DNA from 2 places in the Peribacillus sp. FSL M8-0224 genome. Region 2 is predicted to be linked to the other one. Evidence: riboswitches for the same ligand, from Rfam matches in the RefSeq annotation. Region 2 holds a riboswitch; the other holds the start of a gene.
The links. A riboswitch is a leader RNA that binds a small molecule or an ion and turns the genes downstream of it on or off. The one in region 2 is predicted to bind S-adenosylmethionine.
Positions count from the first base shown of each region.

Region 1 (6,034 bases), 2.1 Mb from region 2:
TGAAGTGAAAGCAGCTGAAGAGATGCTGAAGGAAGCAGGCCATGATCCGGGTAAGATAGATGGATTCTTTGATGAAGCAACAACGAATGCGGTCACAGCATTCCAAAGGGAACAAAAAATTAAAGAAACTGGCACCATTAAAGATGATACTACCGTGAAATTGATGCAGGTCATCCAGGAGAAAATCCTTAAGAATGACACACAAGTGAAAAAGGCGGTAGAAGTATTAAAGAAAGAAATCAATAAATGATTTTGACCGAAAAGCCTGTCAGCGAATATCGTTGGCAGGCTTTTTTGTCGTTTCATGCATAGGATTCCAAAATTAGGCAGAGAATAGGGGTAATTTTCCGATGAGGTGAGGTAATGAAAGAAAAGGTATTGTTCATATATCTATTGGTCTTGATTCTGGCAGGCTGCACCTATGTGCCTTTACCCAAACAAAATGGAAATGAAGGTACGGAAAAAAAACTAACAAAAGAAGAGACTAAGGAAAGCGATAAAATATTTCTGTTAATTGGTGTTGACACAAGGGGAGAGCAAAAATCTCGATCAGATGCGATTATCCTGGCAAAATACTTTCCTGAGCAGGAGAAACTGAAGCTGGCTTCCATTATGCGTGATAGTTATGTGAAAATCCCCGGGAATAAATCAGGATATAACAAAATAAATGCTGCTTATTATTATGGTGGGAGGGAATTGCTGAAGAAAACCATACAGGAAAACTTCGATGTCAAGGTCGACCATGTTGCGGTAATCGACTTCCAAGGATTTGTGAAGATGGTGGATTTACTTGCCCCTGAGGGGGTGGCGGTGAATGTGGATCAGGAAATCATAGATGATATGAGTATCCAAGCAAGCGTCGGTAAAAATGTTTTACATGGTGAGGAAATATTGAAATATGTCCGTTTTAGACATGACGATGAAAGTGATTTTGGCAGGGTTGAGCGTCAACAAGAAGTAATGGTTCAATTAAAAACAGCGTTTATAAATCAAATCTCATCCTTCGAAGGGATGGCTGCCCTTCCTAGTATCATAGAACAAGGACTATCGTACTTGGATACAGATATTGGTCTGAAAACAATAATGGAAATGGGACCAAAAGCCGTTTTCCATACACCGGACAAAGTCGAAACCCTAAGGGTTCCAGTGGAAGGAAGCTTTAAAGATGAAATATATCCCCAGTCCGGAGCCGTTTTGGAAATGGACTGCACTGAAAATAAAAAGGCACTTAAGGAGTTCTTTTCAAAATAATAAGAATGTCCAATTATCTTTTATTATCGAAGACATCCTTATATTAACTGAAGATGTTCGAAATTTAATATTGTAGTATAGACCTCGCAAGAATAATCTTAATTCGATCACCTTTAAAAAACGAGAGGGATAAGAAATCCTTCTCGTTTTTTATCACCAATAAAGGAACCTGGATCAATTAACAAAATGCGGAATGTTTTTGAAGAAATCCGGTGTTATGATGCCGTTTTCGGTAATGATGCTTGTAATTAGATGATTCGGTGTAACGTCAAAGGCTGGATTGAAAGTCTTCACGTTTTCCGGAGCGATCCTTACACCTTGAATGAAGGTGATTTCCGCTTCATTCCGTTCTTCGATCGGGATGGATGTGCCGGATTCGATAGACAGGTCGAATGTGCTTGATGGTGCGGCCACATAAAAGGGGATACCAAAGTGCTTGGCTAGTATGGCCAATCCCAATGTCCCGATTTTATTGGCTGTATCTCCATTGGCCGCAATCCTGTCGGCCCCGACGATAATTCCATTTATCCGTTTCTGGTGAATCGTATGAGCAGCCATATTATCAGAAATTAAGGTGACGTCAACTCCCGCTTGCATCAACTCCCAAGCCGTCAAACGAGCCCCTTGCAGGACAGGCCTGGTTTCACATGCGTACACTTTTAGCGGAAAGTCCCTTTCTTTAGCCAGGTGGAAGGGAGCCAAGGCAGTACCATACCGAGCTGTGGCGATTCCCCCAGCGTTGCAATGCGTAAGAATGGAATCACCTCTAGTGAATAGGGATAAACCATGTTCCCCGATTTTCCTGCACATTTCTTCATCTTCAGCAAAGATGGCTTTAGCCTCCGCTACAAGTGCTTCCTTGGCAGTTGAAATGCTTTGCGCAGCCTGCAAGGTGTTCTCCATCCTCTTTAAAGCCCAAAAAAGGTTGACTGCAGTTGGCCGTGAAGAGGCGAGTTTTTCAATATGCCTCGTTACATTTTTCTTGAATTCCCCTATTTCAGCGGTTGTTTCCTGTTTGGCACCAAGTGCAACACCAAATGCTGCCGTCAGTCCAATTGCAGGGGCACCGCGAACCTTTAAAGTCAAAATGCTGTCATATACATCATCAACAGAATGAAGTTCTATAAATTCAGTTATGGAAGGAAGGGCTTGTTGATTTAATAATGTAATATGGGTATCATCCCAATGTACAGAATATGGTAAGGGTGCTATTGTAGTCATGTTCAGGTCTCCTTTTAAATGGTTGAGTAAGATGGCAGTGTCCGTTGCTTCAACGCTTCAATGACGGCTGGAACATCCAATTCCTCCCGTTTTTTAATTAATAAAGTACCGATTTCCAATGTTGCCGTTTTGGCAGCGATCCTTGATACTTTATCTTCAATGACGTTTAAATCGGCAACATGGGAAAGGCCAATGGTTCGCCGAATCAGTTCACAGCCTGCAAAACCGAATGCATCTTTTTTGAATTTTGTCAGCAAATAAGGCAGATACCCTTTCACATGGCGGAATGGGCTTTTATTTTGGGCTTCCCATAATTCGGTATAAGTTTCTTCAAAGGCATTCCAAAATTCATGAAGGTGTGAGAAAATCTCTTCCTTTCCAGCGCCATTTCGTGTAATTGCCTGAAAAAGAAGGTTGGCGGTGTATTGGCCAAGGTCAAAACCAACGGGCCCATAAAAAGCGAATTCAGGATCAATAACCTTTGTTTCAGTTTCACTTGCAAATATACTTCCAGTATGTAAATCTCCATGAAGTAAGGCTTCCTGCTCGGTTTCAAAGCTTTGTTTCAGCTTAGCGACCTCAAGTATCACTTCTTGATCATTCCATATTTTTTGGGCGGCATCTTTCAATTCCACCTCGAAATCTCCCGGGAGTTCCTCAAAAAATGGATCCGTGAAAATAAAGACCTCAGTTATTTTGCAGAGTTCCGGATTCGTGAAATGTCGGGCCACTTCCTTTTTCGCGGATGGTTCTAAATGATAATCGGATGTATAAAATGCCGTCTTCGCAACATACTCACCAATATGCTGTGAAAGCAATGGATATGAATCGCCATCAATCAATCCTGTTCTAACGATTTTCAAGTGCGATAAATCCTCCATGACTGTGATGGCAAGCTGTTCATCCGAATAGTAAACTTGCGGTACGAATTCGGGGCAATAACTTCTGAAATGAATCAGCGCATTCGCTTCAATGGCTGCCCTTTTCAATGTCAGCGGCCAGCTTTCACCAAGTACCTTGGCATAAGGGACCGCTTGTTTGATTATTATACCTTTGTTTGTGACCGTGTCTGTAATATGAAAAACATAATTTAAGTTTCCATCGCCGATTTCATTACATGTCAAACTTGCATCCGCATTGACCAACCCAAGTTTTTTTGCAAGAGTTATAGCTGTTTCGTTTGTCAATCTCTTAAAATTTGAATGGTTTTGAGTCATTCTTTTCCCCTCCAGATTCAAAATAAGAATAAAAAAGCCTCTTTCATATAGAAAGAGGCAGAAGTTTTGGCTTCGGACCTCTTATCTTCCAGAAAATGAATTCTGGTGGAATTAGCACCGTGCTCTGTGGATTTAATAATCCGGCGGAGAATCCGCCCCATTTCACAATGGTATTACAGTCGGTTGCTGGGCTTCATAGGGCCTTTATCCCTCAGCCTGCTCTTGATAAGAGTAAATGTTTTCTGAAATTTTAATCTTCGGGAAAATAATATCAACTTTTTAAATAGTTTGTCAATGGGTAAATTAATAAAAATCAGGACGGCGATCTTCGAATACAGGTATTTTGTTACGTGCTTCCGTAACTTTGTTGAAGTCCAAGGTGCCTGTCAATAGTTCGTTTCCTTCTCCGGCTTCACTTATGATATTCCCCCATGGATCAATAATCAAGGAATGGCCCGCAAATATATTATTGACATCCGAACCTGTACGATTAACGGCTACAACATAGGCTTGGTTCTCGATGGCACGGCTTATCAATAAGGCTCTCCAGTGATCGAGTCTCGGCTTTGGCCATTCAGCCGTAACGAATAGAACTTCCGCGCCTTGAACGGTATGGACTCGCTGCCATTCGGGGAAACGAATGTCATAACAAACGAACCCGGCACATATTTTTTCATCAAGAGTAAATAAACCATCTTTTTCACCTGGCTGCAGGAAATGATGTTCATCCATTAATTGAAATAAGTGAAGCTTATCATATTCTTTAATGAGCTTTCCGTGTTTATCGATGATGATCATGGTGTTATAGATTCCCTTGCTTGTTTTTTTCGCAATGGAACCGCCGATGATGTGAATCTGGTGTTTCTGTGCCTGTGTTTTAAGAAATTCAATCGTTTTTTCTGCCTCTTGATCAGCAATCTCATTCAGCCTGGTCAAGTCGTATCCGGTTGTCCAAAGCTCTGGTAATATGACGATATCGGGTTCGGACCGAGCTGCTTTTTCCATCCATTGTTCTGCAACCTGAAAATTGATATCCGGTTGCCCGAAGGCTATATCCATTTGAATACAAGCTATTTTCCACTTCATCGTTTAAAACCCCCACACGTAAAAAATGCTTTACAAGACTACGATAAACATATATCATTTGTGACTAGAATTTCAAGAAATTTCAGAGAAGGTGTATAAATGGTGCAATTCGAAAAATCCGGACTGCTTCAGGACCTGCCCAAGCAGTTTTTTGCTTCACTGGTCGCAAAAGTCAATGCAATCACGGAGCAAGGACATGATGTCATTAATTTAGGCCAGGGAAACCCTGATCAGCCGACGCCGGAACATATCGTCAAAAGTTTGCAGTCTGCTGCTGAAAAAACGATTAATCATAAATATTCGCCATTCCGGGGACATCAATATTTAAAAGATGCTGCTGCCGTCTTTTATGAACGGGAATACGGTGTCAAGCTGGATCCGAATAGTGAAGTGGCGATTCTCTTCGGGGGCAAGGCAGGTCTTGTCGAACTTCCGCAGTGTTTATTGAATCCAGGTGATACGATCCTTGTTCCAGATCCCGGCTATCCGGATTATCTTTCCGGTGTTGTTTTAGCCCAGGCAAAGACCGAACTGATGCCCTTGACAGAAGAAAATGATTTTCTTCCGAAATACGATGACATACATAAAGAAGTTTTTGATAAAGCCAAAATGATGTTCTTGAATTATCCGAATAATCCCACAGGCGCTTCTGCAACTGAAAGTTTCTTTGATGAAACCGTCTCCTTTGCAAAAGAACATTCAATATGTGTGGTCCATGATTTTGCCTATGGGGCGATAGGATTCGACGGAAAAAAACCGATAAGCTTTCTCCAGGCGGAGGGAGCGAAGGATGTAGGAGTTGAAATAAATACTCTATCGAAAACATACAATATGGCAGGGTGGAGAGTCGGCTTCGCAGTGGGCAATAAGAGTGTAATAGAAGCTCTTGAACTATTACAAGACCATCTTTATGTGAGTCTTTTCCCGGCGATACAAGAAGCTGCGGCAAGCGCTTTGCTTGACTCACAGACCTGTGTAGAGCAGTTAGTGCAAATGTACGAGGGGCGAAGGAATGTTTTCATTGAGGGATTGAGGTCCATCGGCTGGGATGTCAAAGCTCCAGCGGCATCGTTTTTTGCCTGGCTCAAAGTACCTGAAGGTTTTACGTCCGAGAGTTTTGCGGACTATTTATTAACTCATGCCCATGTAGCTGTTGCCGCAGGGAATGGGTTCGGTGAATTTGGCGAAGGTTATGTCAGGGTAGGGCTACTGACTTCGGAAGAACGGCTGCAAGAGGCTGTGGAACGAATACGAACATT
Region 1 covers NZ_JBBOOJ010000001.1:2,746,077-2,752,110, reverse strand. The annotation lists gene MKX49_RS13100 (S41 family peptidase) at 1-250, shown strand, start outside; gene MKX49_RS13095 (LCP family protein) at 364-1,251, shown strand; gene mtnA (S-methyl-5-thioribose-1-phosphate isomerase) at 1,426-2,472, opposite strand; gene mtnK (S-methyl-5-thioribose kinase) at 2,487-3,689, opposite strand; SAM riboswitch class I at 3,768-3,921, opposite strand; gene MKX49_RS13080 (carbon-nitrogen family hydrolase) at 3,993-4,775, opposite strand; gene MKX49_RS13075 (pyridoxal phosphate-dependent aminotransferase) at 4,875-6,034, shown strand, end outside.
Region 1: it holds a riboswitch for S-adenosylmethionine, as region 2 does, so the genes downstream of both, mtnK (S-methyl-5-thioribose kinase) here and MKX49_RS23750 (O-acetylhomoserine aminocarboxypropyltransferase/cysteine synthase family protein) in region 2, are expected to answer to the same signal.

Region 2 (6,034 bases):
CCCCTTTAATTTTTGAAATTTCCTTTTCAGCCACCACAACGGATCCCTCTGTCGGTGTTTCCAATCCATTGAGCATTCTGATCAAAGTACTTTTCCCCGCTCCACTGTAACCGATGATACCGAAAATCTCGCCTTTATTTATTTCAACATTCACATTATTTACAGCCTTGATCGTCTCACTGTTTCCTTTTCCTGTTCGGAACAGCTTACTGACTTTCGTCAATGTAATCATTAACCCTCACCTCTTTTATCCAATAAAACCTATGAACTTAGTTGATTTCTCTACATTATTAGTCTGTTTCTCCTATCATGTAAAAGTTTTCCCAATTAAAATAGAAAAAACCTTTCTGCATGAGCAGAAAGGCAGGTGAAGAAACAGGCCTTCCTCTCATCTTCCAAAGTGATTAAACTTTGTGTGAATTGGCACCTTTCCAAGGAAATCTCCTTGTCGGTTGCCGGGTTTCATCGGGCACATCCCTCCACCTCTCTTGATAAGAGCTAATATATAGAATATTTGTACATCATTAAGTTCTTTAGTATGGAGAAATTTTATCATAGATAAAAAAGGAGCGCAATGTATATTATTTCTAGTACAAGAATGAACAGGAACTTTACTTAAACCGATTTGGAAGTCAAGGAGACGATATTCGTCGCCTTTTCAATTGCCTGCTCCAAATCTTCTATTAAGTCGTCTACATTTTCAATCCCAATCGATAATCGGACTTGATCGGCACTTACGCCCGCTTTCGCAAGACCCGCCTCATTCAATTGTTGATGGGTCGTACTGGCTGGGTGGATGATCAAGCTCTTCGCATCCCCCACATTAGCCACATGGGACCATAATTCCACCGAATTGATAAGTTTTGCCCCAGCTTCGCGATTACCTTGAATCCCAAATGTCACGACAGATCCAGCTCCCTTTGGCAAATACTTATCCGCAAGGGCTTTATCGGGATGATCCTCATCACCAGGATGTGAAACCCAGGTAACGGCAGGATGGTTTTTTAAATAGTTTATGACAGACTTGGTGTTGGATAGATGCTCTTTCATCCTTACATGCAGCGTTTCAAGTCCAAGCGTAAACTGGAATGCACTTTGGGCACTTAGTGCTGGGCCCAAATCACGGAGTAACTGGACTCGGGCTTTCGTTATGAATGCAGCAGGTCCAACTGCCTCGGCGTATACCAGACCGTCGTAACTTGGGTCAGGCTCCGTGAAGCCAGGGTAGTTCGGCGAGTTCCAATCAAATTTCCCTCCATCCACGATGACACCGCCTAGCGTCGTTCCATTTCCAAGAAGCCATTTTGTAGCGGAATGGATGACAATATCCGCTCCAAAATCAATTGGTTTGCAAAGATACGGTGTCGCGAAGGTATTATCAATGATTAAAGGTATGCCGGCTTCGTGGGCAATTTCCGCTACCGCTTCAATATCGAGCACCCTCAAACTTGGATTTCCGATCGTTTCAGCAAAAATGGCTTTAGTTCTTGGCGTAATCGCCCTTTTGAAGTTTTCAGGGTCATCGGGAGAAACGAACTTCACTTTGATCCCATATTTAGGAAGAGTGTTTTCAAAAAGGTTATACGTACCGCCATATAATGTAGAGGCAGAAACAATCTCATCCCCTGCAGCGGCGATATTCAGGATTGAAAGTGAGATGGCGGCCATTCCGCTTGCCGTTGCCAATCCGCCGATACCGCCTTCCAATAAAGCCATCCTTTCCTCAAAAACACTGACCGTGGGATTATGAAGCCGTGTATATATATAGCCATTCTCCTTTAGGCCAAATAAATTCGCTGCATGGTCGGTGTCCTTGAACAAGTATGCATTGCTTTGGTAGATAGGAACGGCACGGGCACCTGTTTCATCAGCTTGGAGACCGCCATGAACACTTAATGTTTCGAAACGCAACTTTTTCTCTGACATATAATTTCACCTTTTTCTATGGATTTAGTTGGATTTATATGAAATCTGGCTTTTTATAAACAAAAAAACCACTTCAATAAGAAGAGGTTTCAAGAACACACCTCATCTACCAGAGCCAACACTCTGCTGGAATTAGCACCGTATATAAAAATTTATACCGGTTGCCGGGCTTCGTCGGGCCAGTCCCTCCGCCACTCTTGATAAGAACTATTAAATTCTGCCATTACTTAATTCAAAATATAGCATTTTAGATTAAATCAGTCAATGAATTGTTAGAATATTCTTTGTTTTTCTCTTCTCTCATTCAAATGTCAGCAACAAAGAAAACCAACCGCGGTTCTGATTGGTTTCCTAGCTGATTTCCTTAAGCAATCCGTACAAATAAGGAACGGATTGAAAGGCATATATTTTTTTGTGCAGCTGCCCTTCTTTGAAAAGCAATAAGCAAGGAACACTTTCGATTTCATATGATTCGGCAATTGCTTGGACATAGTTCATATTCATTTTGCCTGCCTTCAATTCCGGAAAAAGCTCCAAGGATATCGTCAACATCTTGGAGGCCACCTGACAGGTGCCGCATAAAGGTGTATATAAATATAAGCAAAAGGTTTCCCCATTTTCAACAGCAAGCTTACACTCTTCTTCTTTCCATTCTTGCATCAATTAGTCGTTCACCCTTTGACTTAGAAATTTCATTTTCACATTCATATTGGCAGATAGGAGCACAGTTGCGATATGATGTTCGGGTGAGCTCTCCACTTCTTTGTACATTTTATTAATATACAGGTGGTTCGCTTCCGGCATTTCCCTTCGGAACTGCTTCCGCAGCTTTTCTCCTGATTCATCTGCGTCAAAAAGGAGATAAACATCACGGTCCATCAATTCATCCACTAATTCATCCAGCTTAGTTAATGATATGGTCCCATTCGTACATATTATTTCCACATCTTCATTTAAAACGGAGGCAACTTTTCTTCTATCGGAACTGCCTTCTACAATGATCACTTTATCGAATTCGCCCCACTCCATGTCATCACTCCATCTCACGAATTATGTGCGCAACTCACCCACTGTACAAATGAAAAAGAGAGCAGGCCTTTTCAGTCCCCCCTCTCCTTTCTTTTTAACCGTTGATTAAACTCTCATACTCTTCAGCGCTCATCAAGTTTTCAATATCACTGACATTAGATGGTTCAAGCACGACCATCCATGCCTTTTCATAAGGAGACTCATTTACATATTCAGGGTTGTCACTTAAATCTTCGTTTACTTCAACAACCTTGCCACTGATAGGTGCATAAAGCTCAGAAACGGTCTTAACGGATTCAACACTTCCAAATGGTTCGTTCGCTTTCAATTCATCGCCGATTTCCGGAAGCTCAACGAATACGATGTCCCCAAGCTCGGACTGTGCGAATGCCGTAATTCCAATGCGCACTGTTCCATCTTCCGTTTTGACCCATTCATGTTCTTTAGTGTAACGAAGTTCTTTTGGTGTTGTTGTCATAATTAACCCTCCATATGTACATCTTATTTTATCTATTCCATTATAAGGTAGATTGTTTGTTTAAGTAAGGAATTAACCAAATATTTCGTGAAATTTCAGTTCCAAACCTGTTCGAATTGCTCTTCTTTGAAACCTACCGTCACTTTGGTGCCATCCGTAACGATCGGCCTTTTCAGAAGCATGCCATCTGTGGACAATATATCAAGCATCTCTGCTTCAGAAGCTTCTTTCAGCTTATCCTTTAAGCCTAGCTCCCGATATTTTTGACCGCTAGTATTGAAAAACTTCTTCAACTCCAAATTGCTGTTTTTATATAGTTGTTCTATTTCAGTTCGCGAAGGGGGATTATCCGCTATATGGATCGCTTCATATTGCAGTTCATGATTATCCAGCCACTTCTTCGCATTACGGCATGTACCGCATTTTGGGTACCAATATAATGTTAAGCCCATCATTTCACCACCTATCAATAGAATACCCGTTTTTACCACGCAATACAACGAAATGTCTTTTGAATTTCCAATGCGATTTCATCAAAGGAAATAAAGGGAATGCCTTTTCGGGCATTCCCTTTACGGATTCTGACTTATTGCTTAAAGAGCATATTTTTCCGTTTCGATTACTTTGACGGATGCTTCGCGTTTTTTCGCAATGACATTGATCGGAGTGTGTCTTGTCAGCTTACGGAGCGACGAAAGCATGATGCGAAGAGTATCGCCTGTTTCCACCGCAATTAACGTTTCCTTTGCATGCTGTTCTATTTCATTGAAAGCTTCCTGAACGAAGATTTCCGTGTAAAGCACTTTTTGTTTGTTCTTCTCCAGACCTGTAGCTGCAATTGCTTTTTCCGTACGCAATACCACGGATTCAGCTGCATAGGCAAGAGATGTGATATCAGCAATGTTGGAGAGGATTTCTTGTTCTTGATCAAGATTTTTGCCGTATTTCTGTGCCGCAAGCCCAGCTGCCAAAATACCGATTTTCTTCGCGTTCCTAACAAGCATTTTTTCTTGTGCCAGTGGCTCATCGCCAGGTTCTTCCGGCATCATCATCATTAATTCCTCTTGCAGGCCTTGAGCTTTTTGAAGTAGCGGCAATTCCCCTTTAAGTGCTTTCTTCAGGAATGTTCCCGGAACAAGCAATCTATTGATTTCATTCGTACCTTCAAAGATCCGGTTAATACGGGAATCGCGATATGCTTTTTCAATTTCATACTCCTGCATGAAACCATAACCGCCATGAAGCTGAACGCCTTCGTCCGTAACGTAATCCAATACTTCGGAAGCAAAGAATTTATTCAATGAACATTCAATTGCATATTCAGCGATTGCAGCCGCCATTGATTTCCCATCTTTCACTTGCTCATCCGTCAATTTGCTTTGTCTTTGATCATAAAGGCCAACAGTACGATATACAGAGCTTTCTGCCGCATAAATTTTCGCTGCCATTGTTGCAAGTTTTTCTTTCGTCAAGTTAAAATCGGAAATTTTCGTTTTGAACTGTTGACGTTGATTCGTATAAGCAGCTGTAATCTCAAGGGCTCGTTTAGATCCGCCGACAGCACCGACACCTAATTTATAGCGGCCGATATTCAGGATATTGAAAGCGATGACATGCCCTTTTCCGGCTACACCCAAAAGGTTTTCGACTGGTACATGAACATCTTCGAGGATTAAAGTACGTGTAGATGAGCTTTTGATCCCCATTTTCTTCTCTTCGGCCCCAGTTGATACGCCTTTATAATCACGCTCAACAATGAAAGCGGAGAATTGTTCGCCGTCGATTTTGGCGTATACACAGAATACATCTGCAAAACCTGCATTTGTAATCCATTGTTTTTCGCCATTTAAAATATAGTGTGTTCCTTCTGCATTCAATTTCGCTGTCGTTTTTGCTCCCAAGGCATCAGAACCTGAGCTTGGTTCCGTTAAGGCATACGCGGCAATCTTCTCACCCGTTGCCAGTAAAGGAAGATATTTTTTCTTTTGGTCTTCATTCCCGAATAATACGATTGGCAAAGAGCCGATACCTACATGTGCACCATGCGTAATTCCGAAACCGCCTGCAAGTGCCATTTTTTCCGTAATCAATGCCGAACTGATTTTATCGAGACCCAATCCGCTGTATTCCTCAGGAACATCAGCACCAAGTAAACCGATTTCACCTGCATGCTTCAATAATTTAACGGAACGGTCAAACTCATGGTTTTCTAAATGTTCAACCTGCGGCAGAATTTCATTCACTACGAATTCCTCGGAAGTTTTGGCAATCATTTTATGCTCATCAGAATAATCTTCCGGTGTAAACACTTGATCATACGTAATATCTTCTATTAAAAAGGCCCCGCCTTTAATGAGGTTATCTGTAGTTTGATTGGACATGTTATTTCCTCCTATGTGTTTAAGATAGTGATCCCGCCGGAAGCATGACAGCTTCCGGAAGGGGTCGGATTACGCCATTAATTCAAACACTCCGGCAGCACCCATTCCGCCGCCGATACACATTGTCACGACTCCGAACTGTTGGTTTCTGCGCTTCATTTCATGAAGCAGGCTTAATGTCAATTTTGCTCCCGAACATCCTAGTGGATGGCCTAAAGCG
Region 2 covers NZ_JBBOOJ010000001.1:4,871,230-4,877,263, forward strand. The annotation lists gene MKX49_RS23745 (methionine ABC transporter ATP-binding protein) at 1-232, opposite strand, end outside; SAM riboswitch class I at 386-498, opposite strand; gene MKX49_RS23750 (O-acetylhomoserine aminocarboxypropyltransferase/cysteine synthase family protein) at 616-1,926, opposite strand; SAM riboswitch class I at 2,026-2,133, opposite strand; gene MKX49_RS23755 (thioredoxin family protein) at 2,278-2,586, opposite strand; gene MKX49_RS23760 (toprim domain-containing protein) at 2,590-2,955, opposite strand; gene gcvH (glycine cleavage system protein GcvH) at 3,050-3,433, opposite strand; gene MKX49_RS23770 (arsenate reductase family protein) at 3,529-3,885, opposite strand; gene MKX49_RS23775 (acyl-CoA dehydrogenase family protein) at 4,027-5,814, opposite strand; gene MKX49_RS23780 (acetyl-CoA C-acetyltransferase) at 5,884-6,034, opposite strand, start outside.